2 regions of the Streptomyces sp. NPDC059906 genome follow, and region 2 is predicted to be linked to the other one. Evidence: predicted binding sites of a transcription regulator. Region 2 holds the regulator's gene; the other holds the start of a gene.
What was found. The regulator HrcA, encoded in region 2, represses chaperone genes, less so after heat shock. The targets are predictions, from matches to a motif close to TTNGCACTCNGNNNNNCNGAGTGCNAA.

Region 1: the regulator HrcA is predicted to act here: its motif matches at 3,167-3,193, upstream of groL (chaperonin GroEL).

The regions. Positions count from the first base shown of each region.
Region 1 is NZ_JBHWKU010000007.1:208,852-214,130, forward strand. Features, by position in the region: gene ACFV9J_RS14395 (glucosyl-3-phosphoglycerate synthase) at 1-528, opposite strand, end outside; SAM riboswitch class I at 681-828, shown strand; gene thrC (threonine synthase) at 846-2,147, shown strand; gene ACFV9J_RS14405 (MoaD/ThiS family protein) at 2,144-2,419, shown strand; gene ACFV9J_RS14410 (cold-shock protein) at 2,827-3,030, shown strand; gene groL (chaperonin GroEL) at 3,356-4,981, shown strand; gene ACFV9J_RS14420 (NADH:flavin oxidoreductase) at 5,215-5,279, shown strand, end outside.
Region 2 is NZ_JBHWKU010000020.1:86,079-91,357, reverse strand. Features, by position in the region: gene dnaJ (molecular chaperone DnaJ) at 1-1,021, opposite strand, end outside; gene hrcA (heat-inducible transcriptional repressor HrcA) at 1,022-2,038, opposite strand; gene ACFV9J_RS27120 (MBL fold metallo-hydrolase) at 2,205-2,954, shown strand; gene ACFV9J_RS27115 (DUF3097 domain-containing protein) at 2,989-3,804, shown strand; gene hemW (radical SAM family heme chaperone HemW) at 3,930-5,162, opposite strand; gene ACFV9J_RS27105 (SpoIIE family protein phosphatase) at 5,208-5,279, opposite strand, start outside.

The sequences.
Region 1 (5,279 bases), on a different contig from region 2:
CATCAGCTCCGTGACCCGGCCGCCCTGCCCGGCCGCCCCGGCCAGCGGGCGGTCGTACATGGCCTTGACGAGGTGCACGTCCGGATCGGTGAGCAGCGGGCCCACGATCCCGGAGACGAAGTCGGCGGAGAACTCGCGCAGGTCCGCGTCGACGAAGCAGACGATGTCCCCGCCGGTGACCAGCAGCGAACGCCACAGCACCTCGCCCTTGCCGGGCACGGCGGGGATGCGGGGCAGGATCGCGTCGCGGTGCACGACGCGCGCCCCGGCCGCCGCGGCCACCTCGGCCGTCCGGTCGCTCGACCCGGAGTCCACGACCACGATCTCGTCGACGAGCGGGTGGCGGAGCACCAGCTCCCGCCGGATCACCGAGACGATGTCGCCGACGGTCGCCTCCTCGTCCAGCGCGGGCAGCACCACGCTCACCGACTGCCCGGTGGCGTGCTTGGCGGACAGAAGGTGCTGGACCGGCCGGTCCGCGGCCGACCAGGAGCGTGCGTTCAGCCAGCGCTCGACTTCTTCCAGCACGTCCCGTGGTCTCCTTCGTGATCCATTGTGATCCATCTCGCGGTACGGACGACTATCTCAACCGTCCTGGCCTTCGGTTACAGTCTTGAACAACGCGTGGGACCACCGCATGCCGGGGTCGCCGCGTGTACCACCGCGAAACAACTTCATACCGCTCATCCAGAGGGGCAGAGGGATACGGCCCGATGAAGCCCCGGCAACCCTCCAGTCGGTTCTTGTCACACGGACGTGGCGAGGCTCCCGGCTAGGGAAGGTGCCAAATCCGTCTCACGGCGAGATGCGTCGTGAGGAAGATGAGGAGAAAGGGCCTCGCCTCCATGGCTGTGCAGACTGCCGAAACCTCCACGAACACCCCGGGCGCCACCGACGGCACCGTCGACCTCGGCCCCGCCGCCGCGCTGAGCTGCCGGGAGTGCGGCCACCGGGTTCCGCTCGGACCGGTCTTCGCCTGCGAAGAGTGTTTCGGCCCCCTCGAGATCGCCTACGACTTCTCGGCCTACGACACCGAGGAACTGCGGGGGCGGATCGAAGCGGGCCCCGCGAACATCTGGCGCTACGCCCCCCTGCTGCCCGTCCCGGCCGACGTCGCGACCAAGCCGAACATCAACCCCGGCTGGACCAAGCTCGTCCAGGCCGACAACCTCGCCCGCGAGCTGGGCGTCACCGGCGGTCTGTACGTCAAGGACGACTCCGGCAACCCCACGCACTCCTTCAAGGACCGCGTCGTCGCCCAGGCCATCGAGGCCGCCCGCGCCTTCGGCTTCACCACCCTGTCCTGCTCCTCCACCGGCAACCTCGCCGGTGCCGTCGGCGCCGCCGCCGCCCGGGCCGGCTTCCGCTCCTGCGTGTTCATCCCGCACGACCTGGAGCAGGGCAAGGTCGTCATGGCCGCCGTCTACGGCGGCGAGCTGGTCGGCATCCAGGGCAACTACGACGACGTGAACCGCTTCTGCTCCGAGCTGATCGGCGACCCGGCCGGCGAGGGCTGGGGCTTCGTCAACGTCAACCTGCGGCCGTACTACGCCGAGGGTTCCAAGACCCTCGCCTACGAGATCTGCGAGCAGCTCGGCTGGCGGCTGCCCGACCAGATCGTCGTGCCGATCGCATCCGGCTCCCAGCTGACGAAGATCGACAAGGGGCTCAAGGAGCTGATCGAGCTGGGTCTGGTCGAGGACAGGCCGTACAAGATCTTCGGTGCGCAGGCCGAGGGCTGCTCGCCGGTCTCCGCGGCGTACAAGGCCGGGCACGACGTGGTCCGCCCGCAGAAGCCGAACACCATCGCCAAGTCGCTGGCCATCGGCAACCCGGCCGACGGCCCCTACGTCCTGGACATCGCCCGCCGCACCGGCGGCGCCGTGGAGGACGTGACCGACGAGCAGGTCGTGGACGCGATCAAGCTGCTCGCCCGCACGGAGGGCATCTTCGCGGAGACGGCGGGCGGCGTGACGGTCGGCGTCACGAAGAAGCTGATCGAGAACGGGGTGCTCGACCCGTCGCTCACCACCGTCGTCCTCAACACCGGCGACGGCCTGAAGACCCTCGACGCGGTGGCCGGCACCGGCCTCACCGCCACCATCCGCCCGAACCTGGACTCCTTCCGAGAGGCTGGCCTCGCATGAGCGTGACCGTTCGCATCCCGACCATCCTGCGCACCTACACCGGCGGCAAGGCCGAGGTCAGCGCCGACGGTGCCAACCTCGGGGAGGTCATCTCCGACCTGGAGAAGAACCACACCGGCATCGCCGCCCGCGTCCTGGACGACCAGGGCAAGCTGCGCCGCTTCGTCAACGTCTACGTCAACGACGACGACGTCCGCTTCGAGCAGGGGCTGGAGACCGCGACGCCGGACGGCGCGGGCGTCTCGATCATCCCGGCGGTCGCTGGCGGCTGATACGTGTCGTAGCGTGAATTGCCCTCTCCGTGAGAGAAACGGAGGGGGCAATTCCATGTGGTTGAGCACGGTAGAGTTGGGGAACGCGCTCCCGATCGGCACAACGGGAACCGTTAATTCCTGCCGCCCGCCCGACAAGAAGCAGCCAAAGTGCGAGCGTATTTCGCGGCTTTTGTTCCCTTTGCGTGACCCGACTTGACCCGTATTCAGGCGAAAGTTCGCCACATTCCGGACCGGGTACGTCCAGATTTCTCGTCCGATTGACCTGTTGCAGACGGCAGTTGGACAGATACATTCAGCCGCGGTCGACGCGTTCCGGCGCACGCCCCCAGTCGTGAGGGGGCGAGGTCTGACCCGGGTCCGCGAAGTGCGGATCTGTGCAAGGGCCAGTAATAGGGGAGTTAGGCATGGCTCAGGGCACCGTCAAGTGGTTCAACGCGGAGAAGGGGTACGGCTTCATCGCGGTCGACGGTGGTGCGGATGTTTTCGTCCACTACAGCGCGATTCAGATGGACGGCTACCGCACCCTCGAAGAAGGCCAGCGGGTCGAGTTCGAGATCTCGCAGGGTCAGAAGGGCCCGCAGGCCGACATGGTTCGCCTCAGCGCCTGAGACGCGCGGCCACCGCAACCCGGTCTTCATCCGAAGGGCCCGTACCTCCTGGGGTACGGGCCCTTCGGCCTGCCCGGACGCCCGTCGTCCCCTTGTTCGCGGGTGGCTGACGGGAGGGCTCGATCCCCGAGAGGCGCTTGCACTCGACCATGCCGAGTGCTAATCATTGGCGTTAGCACTCTGAAGGTGAGAGTGACAACGAAGGACCGGGTCGGTGAGGCCCGCAGGCCGGGTGGGGAAGGAACCACAAGGCCGGCGAGCCGTCCGTCGCGGGCGCGGGCGCGGTCCGAAGGAATCACCCCCAGTCCTGGAGGGACCACTTCACATGGCCAAGATCATCGCGTTCGACGAGGAGGCGCGGCGCGGCCTCGAGCGCGGCATGAACCAGCTCGCGGACGCCGTCAAGGTGACGCTCGGCCCCAAGGGCCGCAACGTCGTCCTCGAGAAGAAGTGGGGCGCCCCCACGATCACCAACGATGGTGTCTCCATCGCCAAGGAGATCGAGCTCGAGGACCCGTACGAGAAGATCGGCGCCGAGCTGGTCAAGGAAGTCGCCAAGAAGACGGACGACGTCGCCGGTGACGGTACGACCACCGCGACCGTCCTCGCCCAGGCCCTGGTCAAGGAAGGCCTGCGCAACGTCGCGGCCGGTGCCAACCCGATGGCCCTCAAGCGCGGTATCGAGAAGGCCGTCGAGGCCGTCTCCGCCGCCCTGCTCGAGCAGGCCAAGGACGTCGAGACCAAGGAGCAGATCGCTTCCACGGCCTCCATCTCCGCCGCCGACACCCAGATCGGCGAGCTGATCGCCGAGGCCATGGACAAGGTCGGCAAGGAAGGCGTCATCACCGTCGAGGAGTCCCAGACCTTCGGTCTGGAGCTGGAGCTCACCGAGGGTATGCGCTTCGACAAGGGCTACATCTCGGCGTACTTCGCCACCGACATGGAGCGTATGGAGGCGTCGCTCGACGACCCGTACATCCTGATCGCCAACTCCAAGATCGGCAACGTCAAGGACCTGCTGCCGCTCCTGGAGAAGGTCATGCAGTCGGGCAAGCCGCTGCTGATCATCGCCGAGGACGTCGAGGGCGAGGCCCTGTCGACCCTGGTCGTCAACAAGATCCGCGGCACCTTCAAGTCCGTCGCCGTCAAGGCCCCGGGCTTCGGCGACCGCCGCAAGGCCATGCTCGGCGACATCGCCATCCTCACGGGCGGCGAGGTCATCTCCGAGGAGGTCGGCCTCAAGCTGGAGAACGCCACGCTGGACCTGCTGGGCAGCGCGCGCAAGGTCGTCATCACCAAGGACGAGACCACGATCGTGGACGGCGCCGGCTCGGCCGACCAGGTCCAGGGCCGGGTCAACCAGATCCGCGCCGAGATCGAGAACAGCGACTCGGACTACGACCGCGAGAAGCTCCAGGAGCGCCTGGCGAAGCTGGCCGGCGGCGTGGCCGTCATCAAGGCCGGTGCCGCCACCGAGGTCGAGCTCAAGGAGCGCAAGCACCGCATCGAGGACGCCGTCCGCAACGCGAAGGCGGCCGTCGAGGAGGGCATCGTCGCCGGTGGTGGCGTGGCCCTGCTCCAGGCCTCCCAGGTCTTCGAGAAGCTGGAGCTGACGGGTGACGAGGCGACCGGCGCCAACGCCGTGAAGCTCGCCCTGGAGGCCCCGCTGAAGCAGATCGCCGTCAACGGCGGTCTCGAGGGCGGCGTCGTCGTGGAGAAGGTCCGCAACCTGACCGTCGGCCACGGCCTGAACGCCGCCTCCGGTGAGTACGTCGACATGATCGCCGAGGGCATCATCGACCCGGCGAAGGTGACCCGCTCTGCCCTGCAGAACGCCGCCTCCATCGCCGCGCTGTTCCTCACCACCGAGGCCGTCATCGCCGACAAGCCCGAGAAGGCCGCTCCGGCGGGCGCCCCGGGCGGCATGCCGGGCGGTGACATGGACTTCTGATCGACCGTTTCCGGTTGATCGACCGTCCAGCACGGACCGAGGGCGGCACTCCCCGAGAGGGGGGTGCCGCCCTCGGGCCTTTCCGCGTTCCCGGCCGGGCGCCGTATGTGTCCCGGGTCACGGCGGATCGGCGGCCACGGACGGAATGCCCCGAGCGGGCCGGGCCGTTCACCGAGGAGTGCGATGAATGCGCGCGCACATACCACCCGGTACCTACTCCAGGGAGCCCGCAAGTGACCGCCACCCCCACCGAGGCCGCCACCCGCGCCGCCCAACTGCTCGCCCGCCCGGCCACGAT
Region 2 (5,279 bases):
CCTGTTCGGGGTCGAGCTTGCCCGGGGTGGTGACCTCGACGTGGACGATGAGGTCGCCGCGGCCGCCGCCGCGCAGGTGGGTGATGCCCCGGCCGTGCTTCGGGATCGACTGGCCGGACTGGGTGCCCGGGCGGATGTCGACCTCCTCCATGCCGTCGAGGGTCTCCAGCGGCACCTTCGTGCCGAGGGCCGCCGCCGTCATCGGGATGGTGACCGTGCAGTGCAGGTCGTCGCCGCGGCGCTGGAAGGTGGAGTGCGGCAGCTCGTGGATCTCGACGTACAGGTCGCCGGCGGGGCCGCCGCCGGGGCCGACCTCGCCCTCGCCCGCGAGCTGGATCCGGGTGCCGTTGTCGACACCGGCCGGGATCTTCACCGTCAGGGTGCGCCGGGAGCGGACCCGACCGTCGCCCGCGCACTCGGGGCACGGGGTCGGGACCACGGTGCCGAAGCCCTGGCACTGCGGGCAGGGGCGCGAGGTCATGACCTGGCCCAGGAAGGAACGGGTGACCTGCGAGACCTCGCCGCGGCCGCGGCACATGTCACAGGTCTGGGCCGACGTGCCCGGGGCCGCGCCCTCGCCGTTGCAGGTGTTGCAGACGACCGCGGTGTCGACCTGGATGTCCTTGGTCGTACCGAAGGCGGCCTCGTCCAGCTCGACCTCGATGCGGATCATCGCGTCCTGGCCGCGGCGGGTGCGCGAGCGCGGCCCGCGCTGCGACGCCGTGCCGAAGAACGCGTCCATGATGTCCGAGAAGTTCCCGAAGCCGCCCGCGCCGAAGCCGCCCGCGCCACCGCCGGCGGCCTGCGAGAGGGGGTCGCCGCCGAGGTCGTAGACCTGCTTCTTCTGCGGGTCCGACAACACCTCGTAGGCGGCGTTGATCTCCTTGAACCGCTCCTGGGTCTTCGGATCGGGGTTGACGTCCGGATGCAGCTCGCGCGCGAGCCTCCGGAACGCCTTCTTGATCTCGTCCTGGGAGGCGTCGCGGCGCACGCCGAGTACGGCGTAGTAGTCCGTGGCCACCTACGACTCCGCCAGGATCTGTCCGACGTACCGTGCCACTGCGCGTACCGCTCCCATCGTTCCCGGGTAGTCCATGCGGGTCGGTCCGACCACGCCGAGCTTGGCAACCGCCTCGCCGCCCGAACCGTAGCCGACCGACACGACGGACGTTGAGTTGAGTCCCTCGTGGGCGTTCTCATGACCGATCCGTACGGTCACGCCCGGATCCTTCGCCTCGCCGAGCAGCTTGAGGAGCACGACCTGCTCCTCAAGGGCTTCCAGCACCGGCCGGATCACCAAGGGGAAGTCGTGCCCGAAGCGGGTCAGATTGGCGGTGCCGCCGATCATCAGCCGCTCCTCGTTCTCCTCGACCAGCGTCTCCAGGAGAGTGGAGAGCACGGTGGAGACCGTACCGCGATCCTCGGCCTCGAAGGGCTCCGCCAGATCTTCCACCAGAGCCGGCACATCCGTGAAACGGCGCCCCGCGACCCGGCTGTTGAGCCGCGCCCGCAGATCGGCCAGCGACGCCTCGCCGAACGGCGCCGGGCAGTCGACCATCCGCTGCTCGACCCGCCCGGTGTCCGTGATCAGCACGAGCATCAGGCGCGCGGGCGCGAGCGAGAGCAGTTCCACGTGCCGCACGGTCGAGCGCGTCAGCGACGGATACTGCACGACGGCGACCTGCCGGGTGAGCTGCGCCAGCAGCCGCACCGTGCGGGCCACGACGTCGTCGAGGTCGACCGCGCCCTCCAGGAAGTTCTGGATGGCACGCCGCTCGGGCGCGGTCATCGGCTTGACGCCCGCCAGCTTGTCGACGAAGAGCCGGTAGCCCTTGTCGGTCGGGATGCGCCCGGCGCTGGTGTGCGGCTGTGCGATGAACCCCTCGTCCTCCAGGGCCGCCATGTCGTTGCGCACGGTGGCCGGGGAGACGCCGAGGTTGTGCCGCTCGGTGAGGGCCTTGGAGCCGACCGGTTCCTCGGTGCCGACGTAGTCCTGGACGATGGCGCGCAGCACCTTCAGCCTGCGTTCACTGAGCATCGGCGCGCACCTCCAGCTGTCGTCCGCCCGTTTCGGCCCGTCTGGCCCTGTCCGACTTGTCTGCCCTGGCACTCATGGCTCGCGAGTGCCAGACTTCCCCGGCCCAGTGTACGGCCGTGGGGTACGCCCCCGGCAAGGCCGGGACCAAGCCGTTAGCGTCGTCGCCGTGACGGTGACTTGGGAAGAGCTGGGCTGGGAGCGGCTGGCGGACGGGGTGGGGCGGTGCCGGCTGCCGGGGTGGGACTGCACGGCGGGGCTGGTGCTCGGCGCGGACGCGGCGCTGATGGTGGACGCGGGGTCGAGCCTGGACGAGGGCGCCCGGTTGCGCGAGGGGGCGCGGCGGCTCGCCGGCCGCCGTGTGACACATCTCGCGCTGACCCACCCGCATTTCGACCACGTCTTCGGCGCGGCGGCGTTCACGGGCGCGGAGGTGTACGGCGCGTGCGGCGCGGCGGGCACGGGCGCGGGCGCGCTGTTCGCGCCGGGCGGACAGGGGCGTCAGGCGCTGCGCGCGGACGCGGTGGTCGAGGGGCTGGACGCCCGGGCGGCGCGGGAGGCGGCCGAGGCGCTCCCCCTCGTCGGGCACGAGGTCCGGGGCGAGCGCCCGCTCGACCTGGGCGGTGGACGGCAGGTCCTGCTGGCCGACGTGGGGCCGGGGCACACCGGGCACGACCTGGCGGTGCTGGTGCCGGGCTCCCCGAACGTCCTGTTCTGCGGCGACCTGGTCGAGGAGTCCGGCGAGCCGCAGGCGGGGCCCGACGCCGTACCGGCGGGCTGGCCGGCCGCCCTGGACCGGCTGCTGGACCTGGGCGGCGACGACGGGCTGTACGTCCCCGGTCACGGAGCGGTGGTGGACGCGGCGTTCGTCCGGGCCCAACGGGACGCACTGGCCGCCCGGTTCGGCGTGTCGCGTTGATCATCGCGCGGGCGTTCCTCGTATCGTCGGCAGAATGCGCCAGTACTCCGCCGACCTGACCCCTCCGTGGAAGAAACCGCAGCCCGTTCCCGAGGTGCCCGCCGATCCCGGCCTGGTGGTCGAGGAGCCCGGCACCGGGTTCTGCGGCGCGGTGATCCGCTGCGAGGCGGGCACGGTGACCCTGGAGGACCGCTTCGGCAAGCACCGCGTCTTCCCGCTGGAACCGCGCGGCTTCCTCCTGGAGGGCCGCGTGGTGACGCTGGTACGACCGTCGTCGTCCTCCGGTCCGGCACGCTCCGCCCCCTCCCGTACGGCGTCCGGTTCGGTCGCCGTCCCCGGCGCACGGGCGCGGGTGGCGCGCGCCGGGCGCATCTACGTCGAGGGGCGGCACGACGCCGAGCTGGTCGAGAAGGTCTGGGGCGACGACCTGCGCATCGAGGGCGTGGTGGTGGAGTACCTGGGGGGTGTCGACGACCTGCCTTCGATCGTCGCCGACTTCGCGCCGGGGCCGGACGCGCGGCTCGGGGTCCTGGTGGACCACCTGGTGCCGGGTTCGAAGGAGTGGCGGATCGCGGAGGCGGTGACGAGCGAGCACGCGCTGGTCGTGGGCCATCCCTACATCGACATCTGGGAGGCCGTGAAGCCGTCGGCGGTCGGGATCGACGCCTGGCCCCGGGTGCCGCGCGGTCAGGACTGGAAGACGGGGGTCTGCCGGGCGCTGGGGTGGCCGTCGGAGAACACGGGGGCGGTGTGGCAGGCGATCCTGGCGCGGGTGGGGTCGTACAAGGACCTGGAGCCGGAGCTGCTGGGCAGTGTGGAACGACTCATTGATCACGTAACCGTGTCTTGAACATCGCCGGTCGTTGACGGAACAGGCCTGGTGGTCTGCTCTCCGCCCCTGCGGAGATGGTCCGTCGATCAGCTCGTCCACACGGCCGAGCAGTTCCTGCTCCCCGCGGAAGCGGGGATGACCCCTCAGTCCACCAGGTCCCGCACCACCGCGTCCGCCAGCAGCCGCCCGCGCAGTGTCAGGACCGCACTCCCGGCCTCGTACGGCCCCTCCTGAAGGAGTCCCTCGCCCAGCGCCCGGCGCGACGCCGCGAGCCCCGCCTCCCGCAGGAGCGACAGCGGGACGCCCTCCCGCAGGCGCAGCTCCAGCAGGACGCGCTCCACGCGCCGGTCCTCGTCCGTGAGGATCTCGCGCCCCGCGCCCGGCGACTTCCCCGCCGCCAGCGCCCCCGCGTACGCCCCCGGGTGCTTCACGTTCCACCACCGCACACCCCCCACGTGGGAGTGCGCGCCCGGTCCCGCGCCCCACCAGTCGGCGCCCCGCCAGTACAGCTCGTTGTGCAGGCAGCGCCCGGCGTCGGAGGTGGCCCAGTTGGACACCTCGTACCAGTCGTAACCGGCCGCGGACAGTGCCTCCTCGGCGATCAGGTACCGGTCGGCGTGCACGTCGTCGTCGGTCATCGGGACCTCGCCGCGCCGGATGCGGCGGGCGAGCTGCGTGCCCTCCTCCACGATCAGGGCGTACGCCGAGACGTGGTCGGGTCCGGCGCCGAGCGCGGCGTCCAGGGAGGCGCGCCAGTCGTCGTCGGACTCGCCGGGGGTGCCGTAGATCAGGTCCAGGTTGACGTGGTCGAAGCCGGCCGCGCGGGCCTCGGCGACACAGGCCTCGGGGCGGCCGGGGGTGTGGGTGCGGTCCAGGATCTTCAGGACGTGCTGCTTCGCGCTCTGCATGCCGAAGGAGATCCGGTTGAAGCCGCCCTCGCGGAGGGTGGCGAGGTACGCCGGGTCGACGGACTCCGGGTTGGCCTCCGTCGTGATCTCGGCGTCCGGCGCCAGGCCGAACTCGTCGCGGACCGCGCCCAGCATCCGTACCAGGTCGCCGGCGGCCAGCAGGGTGGGCGTACCGCCGCCGACGAAGACCGTGCGGACCTCGCGGGGGTCGTCGCCGAGCACCTTGCGGGCCAGGCGGACCTCGTCGACGAGCGTGTCGGCGTAGTTGTCGCGGGAGGCGAGGACGCCGCCGGTGCCGCGCAGCTCGGTGGCGGTGTAGGTGTTGAAGTCGCAGTAGCCGCAGCGGGTCGCGCAGTACGGCACGTGCAGGTAGAAGCCGAGGGGGCGGCCGGCGGCCCCGGCGAGCGCGGACGCGGGCAGCGCGCCGTCGGCGGGGACGGGCTCGCCGTCGGGGAGTGCGGAGGGCATGCGTTCCATTGTCCCGCACCCGGCCGGATCCCCTGCCCGCCCCGTTCAGTCCGCCTGGAGCACCAGCAGCGCCAGGTCGTCCTCCGGGGGCCGCGGCCCGAACTCGTGCACCAGACG